4 regions of the Pseudoalteromonas sp. SWYJZ19 genome follow, and region 1 is predicted to be linked to each of the others. Evidence: predicted binding sites of a transcription regulator. Region 1 holds the regulator's gene; each other region holds the start of a gene.

Evidence for each region. The regulator sigma-54, encoded in region 1, starts transcription at its own class of promoters, with help from an activator protein. The targets are predictions, from matches to a motif close to GTTGGCACGNNNNTNGNNT.
Region 2: I6F45_RS04475 (DUF2726 domain-containing protein) is a predicted target of sigma-54. The motif match lies at 1,354-1,372, and genes of this name have one in related genera.
Region 3: I6F45_RS04725 (BON domain-containing protein) is a predicted target of sigma-54. The motif match lies at 1,195-1,213, and genes of this name have one in related genera.
Region 4: fliS (flagellar export chaperone FliS) is a predicted target of sigma-54. The motif match lies at 1,994-2,012, and genes of this name have one in related genera.

The regions. Positions count from the first base shown of each region.
Region 1 covers NZ_JADYXI010000002.1:183,787-186,983, forward strand. The annotation lists gene ptsN (PTS IIA-like nitrogen regulatory protein PtsN) at 1-290, opposite strand, end outside; gene hpf (ribosome hibernation promoting factor) at 295-582, opposite strand; gene I6F45_RS02715 (RNA polymerase factor sigma-54) at 609-2,108, opposite strand; gene lptB (LPS export ABC transporter ATP-binding protein) at 2,178-2,903, opposite strand; gene lptA (lipopolysaccharide transport periplasmic protein LptA) at 2,900-3,197, opposite strand, start outside.
Region 2 covers NZ_JADYXI010000003.1:164,831-168,027, reverse strand. The annotation lists gene mtnN (5'-methylthioadenosine/S-adenosylhomocysteine nucleosidase) at 1-595, opposite strand, end outside; gene I6F45_RS04475 (DUF2726 domain-containing protein) at 718-1,314, opposite strand; gene folE2 (GTP cyclohydrolase FolE2) at 1,431-2,351, opposite strand; gene arcB (aerobic respiration two-component sensor histidine kinase ArcB) at 2,584-3,197, shown strand, end outside.
Region 3 covers NZ_JADYXI010000003.1:212,308-215,504, forward strand. The annotation lists gene srmB (ATP-dependent RNA helicase SrmB) at 1-1,014, shown strand, start outside; gene I6F45_RS04725 (BON domain-containing protein) at 1,287-1,607, shown strand; gene I6F45_RS04730 (hypothetical protein) at 1,701-2,384, opposite strand; gene I6F45_RS04735 (mechanosensitive ion channel family protein) at 2,625-3,197, opposite strand, start outside.
Region 4 covers NZ_JADYXI010000008.1:50,248-53,444, reverse strand. The annotation lists gene fliD (flagellar filament capping protein FliD) at 1-1,041, shown strand, start outside; gene I6F45_RS09940 (hypothetical protein) at 1,187-1,486, opposite strand; gene fliS (flagellar export chaperone FliS) at 1,495-1,896, opposite strand; gene I6F45_RS09930 (sigma-54 dependent transcriptional regulator) at 2,341-3,197, shown strand, end outside.

The sequences.
Region 1 (3,197 bases):
ACAGGGCGATTATCGATTGCATCAAAATTTATTGGAGTTTCGCTAACGAGTACTAAAGCCAAAGGCTCTTCTGCACCGCTCATTCTTCCATGAGGAATGGCAATGCCACGCCCTATACCTGTACTACCCAATTTTTCTCTGCTCATTAAAGCATTAAGAATATCTTGTTGCGGTAAATACGGAAGTTTGTCGTGAGCAAGTTCGCTAATGAACTCTAAAATTCTTTTTTTGCTATTAAAAAGGACCGCAGCTTTGCTGCAGTCCTGGCATATAAGTGAGCTTAATTTCATCATATTAGTGTCGAGCAAGCTTCTCTTTGTGTTTAATTACTTGTCGATCGAGCTTGTCGATCAACGAGTCAATGGCGGCATACATATCTTGATGTTCTGTAGAGGCAAATAGCTCAGCACCGCTTACGTGTATGGTGGCTTCTGCTTTTTGATTTAATTTTTCTACATCGAGAATGACATGAACATTATTAATATGATCAGAGTGTCTTTCTAGCTTCGCAAATTTGGTATTAATATAGTCTCTTAGTGAATCGGTTAATTCTACGTGACGACCAGTTAAGTTTAGTTGCATAAGCATTACCCTCTTTTTTTTGCGTCTTAAATCAAACTTTTACGTTGATTTGACGGTGGAATAGCCAGAGATTCGCGGTATTTTGCGATTGTACGTCTCGCTACTTTAATTCCTTGCTCAGCCAATATATCCGCTATTTTGCTATCACTCAATGGTTTTGCTGAGTTTTCTGCTGCGATTAATTTTCGGATAAGCGCACGGATTGCTGTAGATGAACATTCACCACCGTTTTCGGTGCTTACATGGCTTGAGAAAAAATATTTAAGCTCAAATATACCACGGGGTGTGTGCATATACTTTTGGGTTGTTACGCGCGAAATTGTTGATTCGTGCATTTCTACCATTTCAGCAACATCATTTAAAACCATTGGTTTCATGGCTTCAGGACCGTGTTCAAAAAAGCCTTGTTGTTGCTTAACAATACAATTTGTCACTTTTAATAGCGTGTCGTTTCTACTTTCTAAGCTTTTAATAAACCATTTAGCTTCTTGTAAATGCGAGCGAATAAACTGGCTGTCACCACTGGATTTTACAGTGCGAGACATTGCCGCGTATTGGCTATTAACACGAATTTTAGGCATGCTGTCTGGGTTTAACTCAACAACCCAGCGGCCTTTAATTTTTTTAACTGACACATCAGGAATAACATACTCAGATTCTTCTCTTACAATAGTATCTGCAGGTTTAGGGCTAAGAGTATGTATTAATGTCATTACTTCCTTAAGCTCTTCTTCTTTGAGCTTAGTTTTCTTCATTAATGTACGATAGTCACGAGCAGCTAATAAATCAATATGCTCGGTTAAAATCATTTTTGTTTCATTAATGTAAGGTGTTTCTTTATCAAACTGGTTAAGCTGAATACACAAACACTCTTGTAAACTACGTGCAGCAATACCGACAGGATCAAACAGTTGGATGCGCTTTAGTACTGCTTCAATTTCATCAAGTTCGACTTCGTTATCTTCTTCGTTTTCTTGATTAAAGCTTTCTAAAATCTCTTCGCAGCTTAGTGTTAAAATACCTGAATCATCAACTGCTTCTACAATCGCAATAGCGATGGCTTCGTCTGTAGGGCTAAATGGCGTTAGTTGTAATTGCCACATTAAATACTCATGAAGCGTCTCTGTTGAGGCGCCTTGGTATATTGATTCGTCTTCAGGCATTGGACCTGATGATGCTGCAGGGGCGGCACTCATGTACTCATCCCAGCTAACATCCATAGCCATGTCGTCACTTAGCGTGTCTTTTGCAAGTGCTTCACCACTATCTTGTTCGTATTCGCTTGGAGCATCATCGGCAGATGCGCTAACAGTTATGTCATCGGTATCAGCTTTTTGCTCGTTTTTACCTGCAGCGTCTTCGGAATAGTCTGGTTCTTCAACCTCTAATAGCGGGTTGCTGTCGAGAGCTTCTTGTATTTCTTGCTGGAGATCCAATGTACTGAGTTGCAACAAACGAATAGCTTGTTGCAGCTGTGGAGTCATTGTAAGTTGCTGGCCCATGCGCAGCTGTAGTGATTGCCTCATGTATCTCTAACAATCCTTTTATGTTGTTATAATTAATACTAGCAGATGCTTAAAGACATGGCGTAAATGTTACAGCCTAAATTGCTCGCCTAAGTAAACATCGCGTACTGTTTTATCATTTAATACGTGTTCTGGAGTACCTGATGCAATCAGCTCCCCATGAGAAACAATGTAGGCTTTTTCACAAACATCAAGGGTTTCTCTTACATTATGATCGGTAATCAATACACCAATCCCACGATTTTTGAGATGTTCTATTATTTTCTTTATATCTAATACAGAAATCGGGTCAACACCTGCAAATGGTTCATCCAATAATATAAATTTAGGATCGGCTGCCAGCGCACGTGCTATTTCCACGCGGCGACGTTCGCCACCCGATAATGCCATACCTTGGCTATCACGAATGTGTTGTATGCTAAATTCATCTAATAATTTATCGAGCGTGTCTTCTCGGGCTTGTTTATTTAACTCTTTGCGTGTTTCTAAAATTGCCATTAAGTTTTGATAAACAGTCAGTTTTCTAAAAATTGAAGACTCTTGTGGTAAGTAGCCAATGCCTAATCTAGCACGACTATGCATAGGTAAAAGAGTAATATCGTTATCATCGATAGAGATTTTACCTTTGTCGCTAGGTACAAGTCCCACAATCATATAAAACGTGGTGGTTTTACCTGCGCCGTTAGGACCAAGTAAACCAACAATACTGCCTGCTTTTACTTCAAGGCCGACGTTTTTGACAACTTCACGACCTTTATAGCTCTTTGCTAATAGTTCTGCTTTTAATGTACTCATGGCTGACCTTTATCGTCTTTTTTACTTTTTTTAGTTTCGATAGGCACTAAAATCGTGTGAACGCGGTCAGTTGAGTTTTCATCTTTTTCGGCACTGATTAGCTGCTGCTCTATATCGTAGGTAATGCTTTTAGCATTTATTTTTTGTCCCGCTTGCGATACTTGTGCATTACCAACAAGCGTTAAAAAACGCTTAGATACATCATAACGTACTTCGTCAGCACTGGCGCTCATAGTCGTGCCATCTGATTGCTTTTCTTCAAAGTGCGCAGGGCTACCTGTAGCAATTAATAAT
Region 2 (3,197 bases), on a different contig from region 1:
TATCAGACATTGAGCGAATTACAACAAATGGTGTGTTAAGCGTAAAACACGTTTGTGCAATTGAAGCGCCTTCCATTTCAACGGCAAGCATTGTAGGAAAATCACTGCGTGCTTTATCGATACGCACAGGGTCACACATAAATGTGTCACCAGTACAAATTAAGCCAACAAGTGTTTTAACATCACTGATTTGTTCGATTGTTTGTTGTGCTGCTTCAACTAATTTAGGGTGAGCTGTAAAGCCTGCTGGCATTTGTGGTACTTGGCCAATTTCGTAGCCAAAAGCAGTAACATCTACATCGTGATGACGTACTTCTGACGAAATTACTACGTCGCCAACACTTAGAGAAGGATCGAATCCACCGGCAGAGCCTGTGTTAATTACGCAATCAGGTTTGAAGTTATCAATCAGTAAGGTAGTTGCAATTGTTGATGCTACTTTACCAATACCAGATTGAACAAGTGTTACTGTGTTACCAGCCAATTCACCAGTATAAAAAGTGAAACCTGCTTTAGTTAAAATTTGTGGGTTTTGCATCGCTTCACGTAAAATTTTAACTTCTGGCTCCATTGCGCCAATAATACCAACATTCATAATGTTTAATTCCTGAGTTTGAATCACTTGATTATACGTGAAGTTAGCAATAAAAAACAAAAAAGCGAGCTTGTTTATAAGCTCGCTTTAAATACTTTTTAGGAGAGTATTTAATTTGGTTTTTAAATTTCAGCTAAAGCAGTTGTTTGTGCTTTGGCTTGAGAAGGTGAAAGTACCGCTGGCTTGTGTGAGCGATTACGAACAGGACGCTGCGTTTGTGTTGCTGCAGGCTTACCAAGTTTAAACATAATTGCATCGCGCACTTCTGATGGACGGTAGCCCGATTTAACTTTCATACGAATATGTGGAATACCCGCAGACTCTAGTGCACCGTTTACAAACCAGTCGCGTTGAGCTTTGTGGCCATCTTTATTGGCATTGTTAACTAGGTCAACGGCCGCAACAATAGTTAGTTTTTCTTTATCGATTAATACAAAGTCGAGTTGCTTATTTTTAGCTTTAGCTAAAGCAGCACGTTTAGATTTAATAGAAAGACCTTGCTTACAGTCAATAACGTCAATTAGCTTAACGCGACTAACAATTTTATATTGATCGCCTACAGCACGCTCGAGAAGATTTAAAAAAGCGCCCTCAACCTGCGTAAAAACAGTTTGCTTGCGGGTAAAAGGATACGGGTTTCCGCCATCGTCATTAAATTTTGACGCAACAACAGAAGCCCCGACAACTAATACTAGAATTAATAATAAAGCGAATTCCATACGGTAACTCCATAACAACAAATTGACACTGCCCAAATAAAGCAATTTACGTGCCTAAAAAGTATGAGTTATAAAATAATTACCAACTGTTTATAAAAGCTAAAACTATGTAGCTATTAAGCTTTGTATCCACCTTTAATACCTTTAACCGCAATAGCTACAGCATCGTGTGCATGGAGTGATTCATAATGGTTTATTTGCAGCCAGTAATCGCTGTAATTATCTGTTTCTAATAAAGCTTTAATTTTACGCGCTGCATCTTCACAAAACATAAGATTTTGACCATTTAAACGGGCAAATTCTTGCTCGTCTTCGCGTTTTACTGCCGCTTGTACAGGCGTTTTAAGTTCAGCTTCGAGGGTATTTATTAGAGTCACTACGTCAAATTCTTGAATATTGCTATCAAGCTTTACTTTTACGTTGGCAATAGAGCGCTGCGAGTGAGGTGTAGCTACTATGCCTTGAGTAGTGCCTAGCCATTCGTGCACATCTTTTTGGCTTAAGGTTTCTTGGTTAAACTTTTCGTTAAACGCGTTTTGTATAAGCTGGCGTGCAAGTGCTGCAGAGCAAGGGCACGTTGAAGAATAGGTAACATCTACGGTTAGCTCGTAGCTAATAATGTTATTTTCAATTGTACTGGTAAGTAAAACTGGGTAGCTTTTCCAGCCCGCTTTACCACTTAATAGTGATTTACGGCGTAGCGGTAATTCAAATTTAAATTCAATTTGTGCTTTATCGCTCAGCCCTTCGTGGCTAGTTATAAAGGTATCGAGTGCTTGCGCTATTGTTTGCGGATTGACTTGCTGCTCAGTTGAAAGCAGGTCAAGTGCTAAAAATAGACGTGACATATGAATGCCTTTGGCATCTTCTTTATGCAAATTTACAAATGCACGAGCTTTGGCATTTACTGTAACTGGAGATAAGTCTCGTGACTCAAAAATAAATGGCAGTTCGATTTCGCCCATGCCAACCCAGTCTAATTTACCTGTTTGTAAAGCGGGTGCAGTGTCTGCTATATCTGGCATATTGGTTTGCATGTGCGCTACTCGTATTTTGGAGATAATAAAGCGGGGCATTTTACACTAAATAATTTATTGCTGAAATGATGAGTTTAAGAGATGAGCAAAATCAAACATGAAAAATTCTGTTTTTATCGCACAACATGGGTAGTGGTAGGAGAAAAATGCTAAAATCTGGGAAAATGGTATGTTTATACATGCGCATTGCCTTCTTTATATTTAAGCACACAGCTAAGAGATAAAATTACGTATGACCGATTATTCTTTGAGCCCTTGGGCTCGGGTACTTTCCAGCTCAATAACGCGATTTGGTGAATTTAAAACCGCAGCTATTTGTTACACTTTATTTTTAACTGTATCTCTTATTTTATCGAGCATGTTTTATTATGTTGCGATAGGCGAATTACACCTTGTTGATATTTTGGCTGTGGTATTTTTTACGGCTGTAGTTTCTCCTTTAATTATAAGTGTATTACTTAATTCAATTCGTCAATTAGATGCCTCGTATGCTTATTTAGATAGCGCAACCAAGCAGGAGAAGCTCTTAAACCAAACCCTAAAAGACAACATTAGTCGTTTAAATATTGAAATTGATGAGCGTAAAATGGCATTTCATGCCAAGCATCGCGCTATTGAAGAGCTGCGCCGAGAAATTGCTGAGCGTAAAAAAACACAACAAGAACTTGCCCAACAAAGTATGTTGCAACGCTCAATCGTTGATTCATCTCCCGATCTATTTTATTACCGCGATAACAACGGTGTATTTGCCGGCTGTAATAAAATGTTTGAAGAGGTAATGGGAAAATCAAGTAGTGAGTTAATAGGAAAAACGGTTGAGCAGATATTCCCGAGTCATTTTTTAGC
Region 3 (3,197 bases), on a different contig from region 1:
GGTTTTGCGCGCGTACTCGTTATGACCCCGACTCGTGAGCTGGCTTATCAAATTCATGAACAATGTGAACTGCTAGCTAAACGCACACACCTAAAAATTGGTGTAGTAACAGGCGGTATTAACTACGGCACGCATAAAGAAATTTTTGAAAAAAATAATGATATTTTAATCGCCACACCAGGTCGATTAATGGAATACCTAGAAACCGAAAACTTTCATGCTGAACACGTAGAAATGCTTATTATTGATGAAGCAGATCGCATGTTAGATATGGGTTTCAAAAAAGAAATGAGCCGTATTTGTGACGAAGCTAAAAATCGTCGCCAATGTTTTTTATTCTCAGCAACACTTGAAGGTGACAGCGTAGAAAGGTTTGCTGAAAAAACATTAAGCGACCCAGCTCTATTAGAAGCCGAATCGTCACGTAAAGAAAAAGCTAAAATTCACCAATGGGTACATTTAGCCGACGATTATCATCACAAACTTGAATTATTAGTTAATACGCTAAAAAACCCTGACGTAACTAAAGCGATTGTGTTTGTTAAAACTCGCGAACGCTTAGAAACATTGATTGGCGAACTTACAACTAATGATGTAAAAGCGGCGTGGTTACGCGGCGAAATGCCACAAGACAAACGTATGAAAGCCATGGAAAACTTCCACAGTGGCAAAACAAGCATATTAGTTGCTACCGACGTAGCTGCACGTGGTATTGATGTATCTGACATCAGCCACGTTATTAACTTTGATATGCCGCGTACTGCCGACGTATATGTACACCGTATTGGTCGTACTGGCCGTGCTGGTAAAAAAGGGATAGCAATATCGCTAGTTGAAGCACACGATATTGGTATTTTATATAAAGTAGAGCGCTACGTTGAACAAAAATTAAAACGCCGTGTAATTAGAGGTGTCGAGCCACAGCATAAAGAAGCTAAGCCACCGGCTAAAAAACGTAAAGATCCAGTAAAAATGAAAGCCAAGAAAAAGGCTAAGGTTAAAAAGAAAAAGTAACCTAAAACATTTTTATACTAAGCCGACTTTTGTCGGCTTTTTAATGCAAGCCTTGCAGGCTCTGCTGTTTGTACCTGTTACATATGTAACCCAAGCATGTAACTCATACTCATTTAAATGTAATTTTTGCCCACCTGAATTCCCACTTAATAAAATTCCCTTATATTTCATAGCGTTAATATTGGCACCGAAATTGTAACTACAAAGATAACCTAGCCGATGGAATTTCCATATTGTGGCTGCACTATTCACCGTAATGTAAGGATTAAGTTATGAACCGCTTCAAGTTAACTATCGCTTTAGTATCATTTTGTTGTTTATTTTTATTAGCTTGCGCTACAAAAGTAAGTGCAGCAACCAACATGGCCGTAGTAAGCAGTGTAGCCACTCAACCTAACTTACAACAAGCTATCACCAACACCCTACGAACTAATCCTAACCTAGCGTTAAGTGATATTCGCGTGCAGGTAAAAAATGGTGAAGTAGATTTATACGGTGAAGCACAAACTGGTTTTCAGCGCGCACTGGCTCAAAAGTTTTTAGAAAATATGGATGGGGTTAAAATCATTCGTAACAAAATTAGCGTTATTTAATACGCACCACATAAACTTATTTGTATAACTAATTCATAAGCGCGGCTTGTTACTCCAACACAAGCTGCGCTTTTTTATGTTTATTTTTTGTAGTTATTTCAATTTATCTAGTTGTTGAATAACATCACTTAATTTAAAACTACTTTTTTGTGAATTAAAACTTTCAACAAAAACTTCTTTAAAACTGCTTACCGTAGAATCTTCATTTAGCTCAAAAGGAAAACCCTTAAGTTCCTTTGTTTTTGGGTTAAACTTATAAACAAAATTGTCACCACTTAAACCCGCTGAAAAAACGTAATGATGATTATCAACCCATCCTGCCGCGCCATGAAATAGAGCAATATTTATTTTATCGTTTTGAGTATGTACGCCGACTTTAACTACATTATTTTTATTGAATGCGGCTTTTGTTATCTCTTTACTGGGGATAAACCAAAACCCTTTTGTATTACCCACAAACACAGCTAAATATTCATTATCAGGTGACCAAGTGATAACGTTACTTTCATAACTTTTTCTAGGGCATAAAACATCATCTGAGCTACAAAACTCTCGTAACTTCTCTTTTTCAATATATGCCGCTTTATTTGGTAAGATTAATGTAGAGGTAAGGTTTTTGTTTTTATCGAGAAAAAGTATTTCAGCGGTATTGTTATCTATATTTAATTTATAACTCACATCATATTTAGCATTATATTCGTTACCTACTGAAATAAAGCTAATAACTAGGCTTGAAAATAAAATTATTTTTGTAAACCATTTAATCCTTAACTTCATTTGTTTGTAACCCTAATATCTAAAAAAAATACACCTTGTATAACCAATAATTGCATAATAAATAGATAAAAGGGAAACTTACCTTATAAAAAATACGTTACAAAATCTGCTGGAGAAAATAATTAATGAATAAAGAAAAGTGACTTGAACTAATTAAAAAGCGCATTTTTTACTCTGTAAAAATGCGCTGTTGGTAAGTAACTATTTCCCAATGCTTTTGCCTAATGAGCTTTAACTAAATTACTCACTTTGGTTAGAGTCAGTACCGTCGCTACTGTCTTTATTTGATGACTGCTGGCTTATTTTGTCGCTTATCATGGCATCGAGTTTTTCGCCGCCTTTAATACCAAAATCTAAAGTACGAATTGGGAATGGAATACTAATGTCAGCCTCATCGAGTGCCTGCTTAACGGCAACAACACCTTTGTGGCGTACCGTCATAAAGTCAGGCTCACCTGGGTATTTAATCCAAAACCACACCAGTAAGTTAATGCTGCTGTCGCCAAAACCTTCGGCGTATACAGCGGTTTCGTCTTTACGTATTACGAAGTCAAATTCATTTATTTTTTCGACGATGACGTCCTTTGCTTTTTCTATGTCGTCGCCGTACGAAATACCTACAGGTACTTCTATGCGCCTAACACCTAGCGTGGTGTAATTTTTTAGTACATTTCTAAATAATACTTTGTTTGGTACCAGTATTAACTGCCCATAAAAGCTCTCTATTAGCGTGTTACGTAGGTTTATAGAATGTATTGAACCAAACACGTCATCGGTTTCTATTACGTCGCCTGTTTTGAATGGTTTGCGTAC
Region 4 (3,197 bases), on a different contig from region 1:
AATAGTTTTTCTACGGTTTTATCGGCTACAAACACGTTAGAAGATTTACGAGACCAAATTAATAACGGCCCTTTTACTGGCAATGATAGTAATGATTCAGTTGTGGCCACTATAGTCACGAGTGATACAGGTCAGCATTTAGTACTTACAAGTAAAGAAACCGGTGAAGACAACGCAATTACAATTTCCGTACAAGACGATGACGGTAATAATACTGATACTGGCGGATTATCTCGATTAGCTTATGACGTATCAGATGCAGATCCAGCTAACCATACTACTAATCTAACTGAAGTAAACGCTGCACAAAATGCACAGATAACAATTGATGGTGCGTTGACTGTATCAAGTAATACTAATGAGTTTAGCAATGTTATTGATGGTGTTGACATTAATGTTAAGAAACTGCATGACATCGATGACGACATAAGCGACATATCAGTTACTGAGAACAATAATAATATTAAAACAGGTTTAAATAGTTTTATCAGTAGTTACAACGAGTTGTTAGAGCTTAGTAACACCTTAGGTGCGTCAGGTGAAGATGGCGTTGGCGTAATGGCTGGGGACTCATTATTACGTGGTGTAATGTCTAAACTGCGAGATACAATAACAGATTCAGTAAATGTAGGAGGGAGTTCGTTATCACTTTCACAATTAGGAGTAACAACTGACCGGTATGGTGTGCTTAGCTTGGATAGTGACACATTGAATGATCAAATTAAATCCGATGTTAGTTTAGTACAGCAATTTTTTGTTGGTAGTAATGATGATGGCTTTGCACAGTCGTTTGATGATTTAGTTAGTTTTTATACAGATTCTGACGGTATTATCCAAAACAGAATTGATAGTAAAACAAATCAGTTAGATGATTTAGATGATCAAAGAGAAAGTTTAACAAGTAAAATGGAGTCGTTATCAGCTCGTTTATATTCTCAATATAATGCGATGGATTTATTGGTGGCGAGCCTTAATAACACCAGCAGCTATGTCCAAGCTCAATTAGAGAACATGCCAGGCGTAGTTAGGCAATCAAATTAATAGCTGAGTAAGAATATTATAGATTTAATAAAAAACCGCTAAGTTTAAACTTAGCGGTTTTTTTTTGTGTATTGCTCTTTGATTCAAATAGTAAGATATAGCCATGTATTTAGTTTGAATAAAGGTAGTTTATTAAACCTATTCACTAGATGGCTTTATAAGCTTTTATCGCCTTTCCTGACTTTTTATGTTTAATAATAGCTTTAGAAGATTCGTTTTTTGCACCATTCGCTGTTACTAAAATAGTGTTGATACGAAGCTGAATTAATTCTAATTGCTCTGCACTTGGGCCGCCGCTGCTTTCGCACCATTGCTTTAGTTTAGTATTTAAAGTGTCTAAAAGAGGCTGAGCTTCGTCTGCATTATTATCATTTACCAACACTTCAATGTTACTAAGTAATGCTTGTATCTGCTCAGCATGGCTTATTGGTGTTTGCGAATCCATAATTAAAATTAAACCGCAGGGTTGCGTTGATCTAGTGGGATATTATCCCAACCTTCTTTAATTTCTTTAACTATACTTGATACTTCAGTAATTGCTTCAATATCGTTATGTAGGTTAGCTTGCGTTAAGCGACGTTGGCAGTAATCGTAAAGTGCCAATAAATTGTTAGAAATACTAGGGTCTTGTTCTACTTCTAAATTAAGTGCATCTTGCAGTGCACCAAATAACAAAATACATGCTGAAATATTTTCACCTTTTTTTGCTATTTCTTTGCGCTCAATAAAGCCCTTTGTTGCAGCTAAACGACCAATAATATTACTGAATATAAGGTTTATTTGTTCGTAAGGTGCCATTTCGGCAATGCTGCTAGCACGAACTTGACTGTATTTTTTTACTGAGACATGAGCCATGGGAAAATCCTAAAATTTAAAACGATAAAATTATGTGAAAGCTAATATAAAAACTTATATAAAAATCTAATAAAGCTTTTATACTTTTATAAAAACAAAGCAATATTAATGCCAAGCATTTTCACTTATCTATATATCGGCATTTGTAACTTCAACTTAAATTTATAATTGAGTTTATTTACTAACAATAGCATTTTTATTGCCGAGTAAATTAATTTTTAGGGCTAAGTTACAGTTAAGTAATAGCTAGGTAATGGCTAAGTAATAACTAAGTTAAAACTATAACCCATACTTAATGATTAACTATTAAGTATGATTGACTTAACTAACCCGTCTGTTTTTTGGCGTTTATGTCAAAAAACTGCCGCTATCACTTGCATCCATGCTGAACTGGCTTACAATTTAACTAATTATACAAATTAGTGAAAGTACGGCTCGCTAAATATGATCTTGATTTTAGATAATAATAACAACCGCGCAATAGGATTAAATGCTTCACTTGGCTTTATTGGTGAAGCTGCTGAACTATTAAGCGAAGACTGCTTTGAACAAGAATGCAAAAAATATCAGCAGCAAGAATGCATGATTATTTTAGGAGCGTTGCAATCACTTGACCACGAAAGCTTAATTAAACGCTATCCAACATTACCGTTTTTATTAATTGGCGAAACGCTAAAACCACTATTAAGTATAGCTAATGTGGTGGGGCTTATTTGCGAGCCATTTAATCACGAAGTGACAACTCAGTTACTTCACGATTGCCAGCAGTATCAGCGTATGCTGCCAAACGAGCATAAGCATACTAAACCACATAAAATTTTTGATGGACTTGTTGGTGAAACAGAGGCCGTAAAAGATGTTCGCTTTTTAATTGAACAAGTGGCAAAAACCGACGCTAATGTTTTAATTTTAGGCGAATCAGGCACAGGCAAAGAAGTGGTTGCCCGTAATGTACACTTGCTTTCAAAGCGTATTAATGGACCGTTTGTACCAGTTAACTGTGGTGCTATACCGGCTGAGCTGCTCGAAAGTGAACTATTTGGCCACGAAAAAGGCGCGTTCACTGGTGCTATATCGGCTCGTAAAGGGCGGTTTGAACTAGCTCAAGGTGGAACGCTATTTTTAGATGAAATAGGCGATATGCCACTGCAAATGCAAGTTAAGTTGCTGCGAGTATTGCAAGAACGCAGCTACGAGCGTGTTGGTGGTACAAAGGCCATTCAGGCTGATGTACGCGTTATTGCGGCCACGCATCGTAATCTTGAAACAATGATTGAAGAGGGCAGTTTTAGGGAAGATTT